2 regions of the Spongisporangium articulatum genome follow, and region 1 is predicted to be linked to the other one. Evidence: riboswitches for the same ligand, from Rfam matches in the RefSeq annotation. Region 1 holds a riboswitch; the other holds the start of a gene.

Region 1 (4,204 bases):
CGCCGGTGCACCAGTTTGGGCGGGTTCGAGGGCCGGGCCAGGAGCAGACCCGGTCTAGGCCGCCGCCGCCAGGTACTCCTCCCACTGCGGGTCGCGCACGTCGGCGCCGCGCACCACCCACTGCGGGCCCCGGGGGACGCCGGGCCGCACCCGCAGAGTCCAGCCCTTCTCCTCCGGGGTGCGGTTGCCCTTCACGTTGTTGCACCGCACGCAGCAGGCGACGAGGTTCTCCCACGTGTCCCGGCCCCCGCGGCTGCGGGGCAGGACGTGGTCGATGGTCGTGGCGTGCAGGCCGCAGTACGCGCACCGGTGGTCGTCGCGGCGCAGGACCCCGCGCCGGCTCACCGGCACCGACCGGCCGTGCGGGACGCGCACGTAGCGGCCGAGCACGATGACCGAGGGCCGGGGCAGGATGACGCTCCCGCTGACGACCGGGACCGGCCCGTCGGCGATGACCGTCGCCTTGCCCGCCAGCACGAGCACCAGGGCCCGCCGGAACGAGACGACCGCGAGTGGCTCGTACCCCGCATTGAGAACCAGAGTGCGCATCACGCCTCCCCTGCCGACAACGTGCCGCAGGCGATTGCGGTGGCCGCCGTTCCACGGTGAGGCCGTGTGATCGGCCTCGGGACGACGAAAGGCGCCGTTCCCAACGGAACGACGCCCTGGCTCGCGCGCGGCTGGACCACCGGTAGTAGTGGTACCACCGGTAACCGGACACTCGTACTCGCCAGGGCGGCAATGACACTGCGCAGCGCGTCAGGCATCACGACCTCCTCAGCTCGCACAACACCCGATGGACTCTTCGCAGAGTAAGCGCATCGACCCCACGAATCACTTCTTTTCTACCGAGGCGAGTCGTGCTAGTGGTGACGGCCGGGAAAACTCTGTCGGCAAAAAGCGATCGGCACCGGCCCCTGCGGAGGGGGTCGGTGCCGATCGTCGAAGCTGTGTCGCGGAGTTGAAGCCGTACTGCGGAGTTTCGGTCTCGCTCAGAACCGGCCGAAGACGACCGAGCTGCTGTAGATCTCGCGCTTGGAGGTGACGTGGCCGGTGCTGCCGGCGTCGATCATCATGTTGTCGCCCGCGTAGATGCCCACGTGGTACGCGCGGCCCCCGCTCAAGAAGAAGACCAGGTCGCCGGGGACGGCCTGGTCGCGGGAGATGCGCGTGCTGGCGATCAACTGCTCGTTCGCCGTGCGCGGGAGGTTGATGCCGGCGAGGCGGTACACGTAGCCGGTCAGGCCCGAGCAGTCCCAGCCGTTCGGCGTGGTGCCGCCGTAGACGTACTTGACGCCCAGGTAGCGCGAGGCGATGGCCACGATCGAGGCGCCCTTCGAGCTGCCGAAGCTGCCGAGGTCGAACGACGGACCCTGGCTCTTCGGAACGGCCTTGAAGGCGCCGGTCTCGAAGGTGACCGCGGCGGCCGCGGGGGCGGTCAGCTCGGTGGCCGAGGAGTCGGTGGCGCCGACCGCCGACAGCAGGCCGCTCTGCAGGGCCATGCCGGGCTGGACGGCGATCGGGGCGGTGGCGGGCGCAGCGGCCTCGGCACCGGAGGTGGCCGCGTTCGCGGGAAGGCCCATCGTGGCCACGAGCCCGCTGGACATGGCCAGCACGACACCGCCACGACCGAGTGTTCCCACGTGGTCGGTGACGGCGTTGGATAACGACGTAAGGGGCGTACTAGGTCGAACTGTCGCGCGGTGACGCGACGTTGCTCGAGTAGTCACTTTCAGCCTTCTCCGTACGCCTTCGAGGTGAGCTGTCGGGTTCGGGTGGGAGATCACCCGGCCGGAAGGTTCCCGGCTTCACCCCAAGGACCGCAGGGAGCACGGCCCGAAAGTGGTTCCCCCGCCTCTGCCATGCGGTGTTGTAGCTGGCCCCGGAGCCAGTGGCAGAGCTCGGCGTCCGACCCGGGGGCTTCTCGGAGGGAGAGAAGCGATCGAGAACGTATCCCATGCCCCGGGGGGATGTCACGTCTGTGTCACGGTGACATCCGATTTCTTTACGTTGAGTTACCAAGATCCTACGTTCTGCCTAGGACTCACTCGCTCAGACATGGCGAAACCGGACAGACGGTAACTGGTTGAAAGCCGGACAGAGAGCCCGGCCCGGCTGAGGCCGCGGAGGCGGCGCGGAGGCCGCTCAGACGACCGTCAGACGGGCGCTCAGACGACCGTCAGACGGCCTGGACGAACACGTGCCGGGCGACGTCCGGCAGCAGCTGCACGGAGCCCGCCGAGCCCGCCGAGCCCGCCGAGCCCGCCACGCCGGCTTCGGGCGCGACGTCCAGCGAGTACCCCGACGACGTGCGGGAGGCGACCACGACGCTGCCCGGCTTCAGCCCGGCCTCGGCGAAGCGATGCATCACGTCGTTGTCGATCTGCAGCCGCTCACCGAGCCGCCGGACCAGCAGCGAGGCCCCGTCGGCGACCAGCGCGTCCGGCAGGCTCAGCACGCCCTCGCGGAACGCGTCGGGCGAGCTCGCCGCGCCGCCCAGCTCCTCCAGCCCCGGGATCGGGTTGCCGTAGGGGCTCTCGAGCGTGTCGCCGAGCATGGCGAGCAGCTTCTCCTCGACGTGGTCGCTCATCACGTGCTCCCACCGGCAGGCCTCTTCGTGGACCAGCTCCCACTCCAGCCCGATGACGTCGACCAGCAGTCGCTCGGCGAGCCGGTGCTTGCGCATGACGCGGGTGGCCTTGGCCCGGCCCAGGTCGGTCAGCTCGAGGTGCCGGTCGCCGGAGACGTGCAACAGTCCGTCCCGTTCCATCCGGGCGACCGTCTGCGACACCGTCGGCCCGGAGTGGCCGAGACGCTCGGCGATGCGGGCGCGCAGGGGGACGACGCCCTCCTCCTCGAGCTCGAAGATCGTCCGGAGGTACATCTCGGTGGTGTCGATGAGGTCGCTCACGTGCGCATTCTCCTTCACGCGGAGGCTGTCGCGCACCCATGACGCTGTGTTCTCCGCCGTAGGCTGAACGCTCGATGCCCCCCTCTGCTTCCGGCCCCGGATCCCGCACGGTCCTGTGGTTCCGCCGCGACCTGCGCGTGCAGGACCATCCGGCCCTGGTGCGGGCCGCCGCCGACGGGGCCCACGTCGTCCCGCTGTTCGTCCTCGACCCCGCCCTGCTCGAGCCCGCGGGCGAGCCGCGCCGCGCGTGGCTGGCCCGCTCACTCGCCGCGCTCGACGCGACCCTCCAGTCTTCGGGGGGCCACCTGGTGGTCCGGACCGGGAAACCCGAGGACGTCGTCCCCGAGGTCGCCCGGGAGGCGGGCGCCGAGCAGGTGTTCGTCACCGCGGACGCCGGGCCGTACGGCCGGGCGCGCGACGCGCGGGTCGCCCGGGCGCTCGAGGACGGCGGCCGCCGGCTGCGCGCCGTCGGCTCCCCCTACGCCGTGGGCCCGGGATCGCTGCTCACCGGCGGCGGGACGCCGTACCAGGTGTTCACCCCGTTCAGCCGGGCCTGGCTGGAGCACGGCTGGCCCGAACCGGCCGGGCGGCCCCGGCCGCACTGGGCGGACGCGGCCGGCGACGGAACTGGCATATCAGTTCCCGACCAGTCCCTCGGGGGCGTGGAGCCCGGTGAGGCGGCCGCGCGGCGCCGGTGGCGGGAGTTCCTCGAGGACGGCCTGGCGGACTACGCGGACCGCCGCGACCGCCCCGACCTGTTCGGTACCTCGCAGCTGTCGGCGGCCCTGAAGTTCGGCGAGATCCACCCGCGCACCCTGCTGCACGACCTCCGGGAGGTGAGCTCCCGGCGTCCCACCCTCGCGGCGGGCGCCGAGGCCTTCCGGGCCGAACTGTGCTGGCGCGAGTTCTACGCCGACGTCCTGTGGCACCGGCCCGAGACGGCCCGCGAGTACCTGCGCCCGCAGTACGCGCGGATGCGCTACGACGAGCCGGGCGCGGCGTTCGAGGCGTGGACGCAGGGTCGCACCGGGTTCCCGCTGGTCGACGCCGGGATGCGCCAGCTGCTGGCCGACGCCTGGATGCACAACCGGGTCCGGATGCTGGTGGCCAGCTTCCTGGTCAAGGACCTGCACGTGGAGTGGCAGCACGGCGCCCGCTGGTTCATGCAGCACCTGCGCGACGGCGACCTGGCCAGCAACCAGCACGGCTGGCAGTGGGTGGCCGGCTGCGGCACCGACGCGGCGCCCTACTTCCGCGTGTTCAACCCGGTCACGCAGGGGAAGAAGTTCGACC
Region 2 (4,204 bases), on a different contig from region 1:
GTCCGGCACTGGCTCGCCCCAGCCCTTCAGCCACCCGCTCATTGTGGTGATCTCAGGCGTCTGAGCGTTCCTGATCTGGGTGGCGAGGGCCCTGACCTTGGCGTTCTGCGTGCTCGCGAGGACGAGGTCGGTCATCTCGACGGCCTGCGCGTGGTGGGAGATCATCTGCGTGCTGAACGTGACGTCGGCGGCATTGTGCGGGCCCGAGGCCGGCATCGCCGGACCGGATGAACTCTGCCCCATGCCTTTCATCGGGGTCATCGAGGTCCCAGACGACATCGTGCCGTCACTCCCGCCACAGGCGCTGAGAGTGACGACAGCCGCAGCCAAAACGGCGGCAGCGAGGGCGTGCTTGGCGTGCTTCATGAGAGGGATTGCCTTTCAGGTTCTGGACATGGACAGGGCTTGGCGATCCGTTCGGAGCCGTACTGAGCAGCTCGCGCGGTCGGCCCTGTCACACCCGCAGAACGCAGAGACTCCCCAGTATCGGTGGACGATCCGGCGGCCGTGTGATGACGGCTTCGAGAGGTGACCCCGCTGCCATCCAATGGCTGGACCTACGGCCGGTAACGACCATGAGCGCCAGCAGGAGAAGGACGGTGGACAGGAGGACGGCCAGGCAATCGGCCATCAGCTGGTCCATCGGACTCGCAGCGAGCGCAGGGACATGGAAGCCGGTGTCAGCGCGGGGTGACTCGACGACCCCCAGTTCGGCCGGCGAGTGCATGCCGTCAGTTGAGGTGGTCATCGCCGTCGTATGCGTCATGTCGGCGGGAGCGAACATGCCGGCCATGGAGTGCTGCGAGCTGAGACCGTGCATGGCCAGGAGACCAAGCAGCAGGGCAAGAACTGCGAAGCCCCGCAGACGAGCCCGCCAGAGATGATCGCCGATACGCATTGGCAGAAACGGTAGGCGCGTCCTATGCCGGGAACCCGGGTTCGGGGCCCTCTGACCACCCATCTTCACCGAATCTTCAGATTCGACGGGGTGCTCGGTTGACCACTGCTTACCCGGTCACGCGGGTGAAGACCACATCTGCACTCCAAATGTCGCGCTTGGACACAGACTTGCCGCTGCGTGGAGAGTCGTACATCAGGTTTCCACCGGCGTAGATTCCGTTGTGGTAGGCCCGGCCGCCGGAGACGAAGAAGACGAGATCTCCGGGACGGGCGTCGGCCCGGGAGATCTGCCGGGTGGCGTTCAGCTGCTGGTCCGCCGTCCGCGGAAGGGATACTCCGAGCTGCCGGTAGACGTATCCGGTGTACCCGGAGCAGTCGAAGCCGTTCGGGGTCGTGCCGCCGTACAGGTATGGCGTTCCCACGTAGCGGGCAGCGATGGCCAGCACTGCGGAGCCGTTGACAGCGGCACCCGGAGCAACGGTTCCCGCAGACCCAGCGGAACTCCCGGCTGCGCCAGCTGAGGTCTCTGCCGAGGCAGGCCGAGCGGAGCTCTTGATCGCCTTGAAGGCTGACTTCTCGAAGGTGACCTGGGCGGCCGCCGGGGCCGTCAGCCCCGAATTCTGAACCGAGAGGGACGAGGCCATGGCCAGCGCGCTGGCCGGCATCGCTGCGGTCACCATCCCGCCTTCGGCAGACCGGCCCGTCGTAGCCGCCGCGGTAGTCCCTGCCAGTGCGGGTATCGCACCGCCGGCGATCAGACCGGACGACATGGTGAGGACGAGGCCGGTCTTGCCGACTACCGTCAGCGGTGACGTCAGCGCGGTGAGCTGGCCGGTGATGGCGTCGGCCACGTCCGACATCGGTGTGGTTGGTCGGTGGGGTGATCGGTGGCGTGCGGAGGCGCGCTCGGACAACGGTTTCCCTCTCCGGACGCCTACGAGGTCAGCTGTCGGGTTCGGATGGGAGTTCACCCGGCCTGCCGCCCCTGAATGCGGCGGCGAGCTTCACCCCAAGGCCGAGACGCAGGTACGCGCTCGGCCGAAGTTCTTGGGTCCCCCGCCTCTGCCATGCGGAGTGTCGCAGCCCGACGCGGTGGCAGAGCTCGGCGTCCGATCAGGCACCACCTCGCGGAGCGCGAGGAGGCGAGGCTAAAGTTATCCGGGAGGCAGTGGGTACGTCACGTTCCGATCACGGCACTGACCGCCTCTGGACCCGCCGCACGCATGATCCGAGCGGCGTCTGCGCAGGTCAGCAGGCCGTGGATCAGCCTTCTTGAAGGTTCTCTGAAGAAGGCACCCGGACGTGCTCAGAAGTGTTCTCGATCGGAAACTCCAGGGTGAAGGTCGACCCCAGACCGGGTCCGTCGCTGACTACGGAGATCCGTCCGCCGTTTGCTTCGACCAGGGACTTTGCAATGGCCAGTCCGATGCCGGATCCACCGCGGAGCCGGTCGCGGGCGGTGTCGACCCGGTAGAAGCGATCGAAGATCAGGGGTTGGTGCTCTGCCAGGATGCCGTCTCCGGTGTCCGTAACGGACAGGTGCACCCGCTCCGATGATGCCCACGTCGCGATCGTCACGGCGCCGGTCGGTGGCGTGTGCCGTAACGCGTTGTCCAGCAGGTTGCCCAGCACCTGGCCGAGACGCTCGGCATCGGCCCGGATCGTGGGTGTCGGCTCGATCGTGGTGAGCAAGTGGACGCCCTTGGCCTCGAAGCGGCTTCCCGCTGCGAGAACTGCTGATTCGACCAACCGCGCCGGGTCCACGGAGCCGGCCTCGGGCCGGGGCCGATCAGCTTCGGCCCAGGAGACCGCCGCCATGTCGTCGGTGAGCCGGGCGATCCGGGCGATCTGCAGCGTAAGCACCGCCGCCGTCGAGGCGTCGAGTTCGACGACGCCGTCGAGGATGCCCTCGATGTAGGCCTCGATCGTCGCCACCGGCGTGCGAAGCTCATGCGCCACGTCTGCCAGGAGTCGCGACCGGGTCCGTTCGTCGCGCTCCAGGCGTGCCGCCATGTCGTTGAAAGCGATCACGACATCGTCCACCTCAGGCCCGAGCCCCCCGGTCTCCACCCTGACGTCGTACCTGCCCGCAGCCACCTCGGACGCGGCCTCGGTCAACGGACCCAACGTCCGCGACAGCCGGCGGCTCAGGTAGAGGGCGAGAATTGCCGAGAAGAGCAGAGCCGCAAGCAGGGACACCGCGAAAGCGATGGAATTGGCTGTCGTGAAAGCCTCGTCGGCATGGACGAGAACGCCGGTCGCGACCTGCGGCAGGGCGTTGTGCAGATGATGGTGGAAGATCCGCGGAGCGATCAACGCTCCGACCACCCATCCCACGATGGATCCGAATGCCGTTACCGCGATGATCACGACGAGAAGCCTTGCCGCCGTGCTGTTCACCTTGCCTGGCATCTCACTCACCGATCCGGAACCCGACGCCCCGGACGGTGTGCAGGTACCGCCGATTGCCAGGGCCGTCGGACAGTTTGCGCCGCAGATGCCCGATGTGGACATCGACCAGATTCTCGTCCCCGACCCAGCTCTCGCCCCAGACGATGTCCAGGATCTGCCGGCGAGTCAGCACGGTGTCACGTCGGGCCCCGAGGGCGGCCAGGACGTCGAACTCGATCGGCGTCAGCTCCAGAGGTGCTCCTGCCAGACGCACCTCACGCCGAGGCCGATCGATCGTCAGGTCACCGATCACCAGGTCGCCAACGGGTCGACCTGATCGAGGCCGGCGGAACATCACCTCAACGCGGGCCACCAGTTCTCTTGGACTGAACGGTTTCGTGATGTAGTCGTCGGCTCCAGCAGCCAGACCGCGGAGCTTGTCCGCCTCGCCTGCGCGAGCGGTAACCATGATCACGTAGCAGTCGGAGAATGTCCGAAGCTCGCGACACAGCTCGACGCCATCCAACTCAGGCAGCCCGAGGTCCAGGATGACGAGGTCCGGATGTTCAGCGCGTGCCTTGTCCAGCGCCTGCTGACCGTCGCCGGCCAGGTCGACGTCGAAACCCTCTCGGCGCAGGTAGCCAGCGATCATCGACGCCAGGTGGATCTCGTCATCGATGACGAGTGCGCGCCGACCGCGAGAGGAGCGCGCGCTCAGTCCCGTCGAGTCGTCCACCAGAACATCATCGACCACACACGTCCGCGGGTGTGCGAGGGATCACCGATCGGGGGAAACCGGTCCGCCCGCGTGCTGGTGAAGGACGCCGAGTCGATGGCTGTACTCGCTCTCGTCGATGTCGCCACGAGCGAAGCGGCCGGCCAGCACCTGCTCGGGCGTGCCCCCGAGCGGCTG

The links. A riboswitch is a leader RNA that binds a small molecule or an ion and turns the genes downstream of it on or off. The one in region 1 is predicted to bind cyclic di-AMP.
Region 2: another riboswitch for cyclic di-AMP. It lies ahead of ACIB24_RS22665 (C40 family peptidase); the one in region 1 lies ahead of ACIB24_RS00800 (C40 family peptidase).

What each region holds. Positions count from the first base shown of each region.
Region 1 covers NZ_JBITLV010000001.1:160,370-164,573, forward strand. The annotation lists gene ACIB24_RS00795 (HNH endonuclease) at 55-549, opposite strand; gene ACIB24_RS00800 (C40 family peptidase) at 993-1,607, opposite strand; cyclic di-AMP (ydaO/yuaA leader) riboswitch at 1,733-1,880, opposite strand; gene ACIB24_RS00805 (metal-dependent transcriptional regulator) at 2,180-2,911, opposite strand; gene ACIB24_RS00810 (cryptochrome/photolyase family protein) at 2,986-4,204, shown strand, end outside.
Region 2 covers NZ_JBITLV010000010.1:87,415-91,618, reverse strand. The annotation lists gene ACIB24_RS22675 (DUF305 domain-containing protein) at 1-366, opposite strand, end outside; gene ACIB24_RS22670 (DUF6153 family protein) at 455-898, opposite strand; gene ACIB24_RS22665 (C40 family peptidase) at 1,008-1,751, opposite strand; cyclic di-AMP (ydaO/yuaA leader) riboswitch at 1,818-1,992, opposite strand; gene ACIB24_RS22660 (sensor histidine kinase) at 2,164-3,312, opposite strand; gene ACIB24_RS22655 (response regulator transcription factor) at 3,314-4,027, opposite strand; gene ACIB24_RS22650 (SHOCT domain-containing protein) at 4,070-4,204, opposite strand, start outside.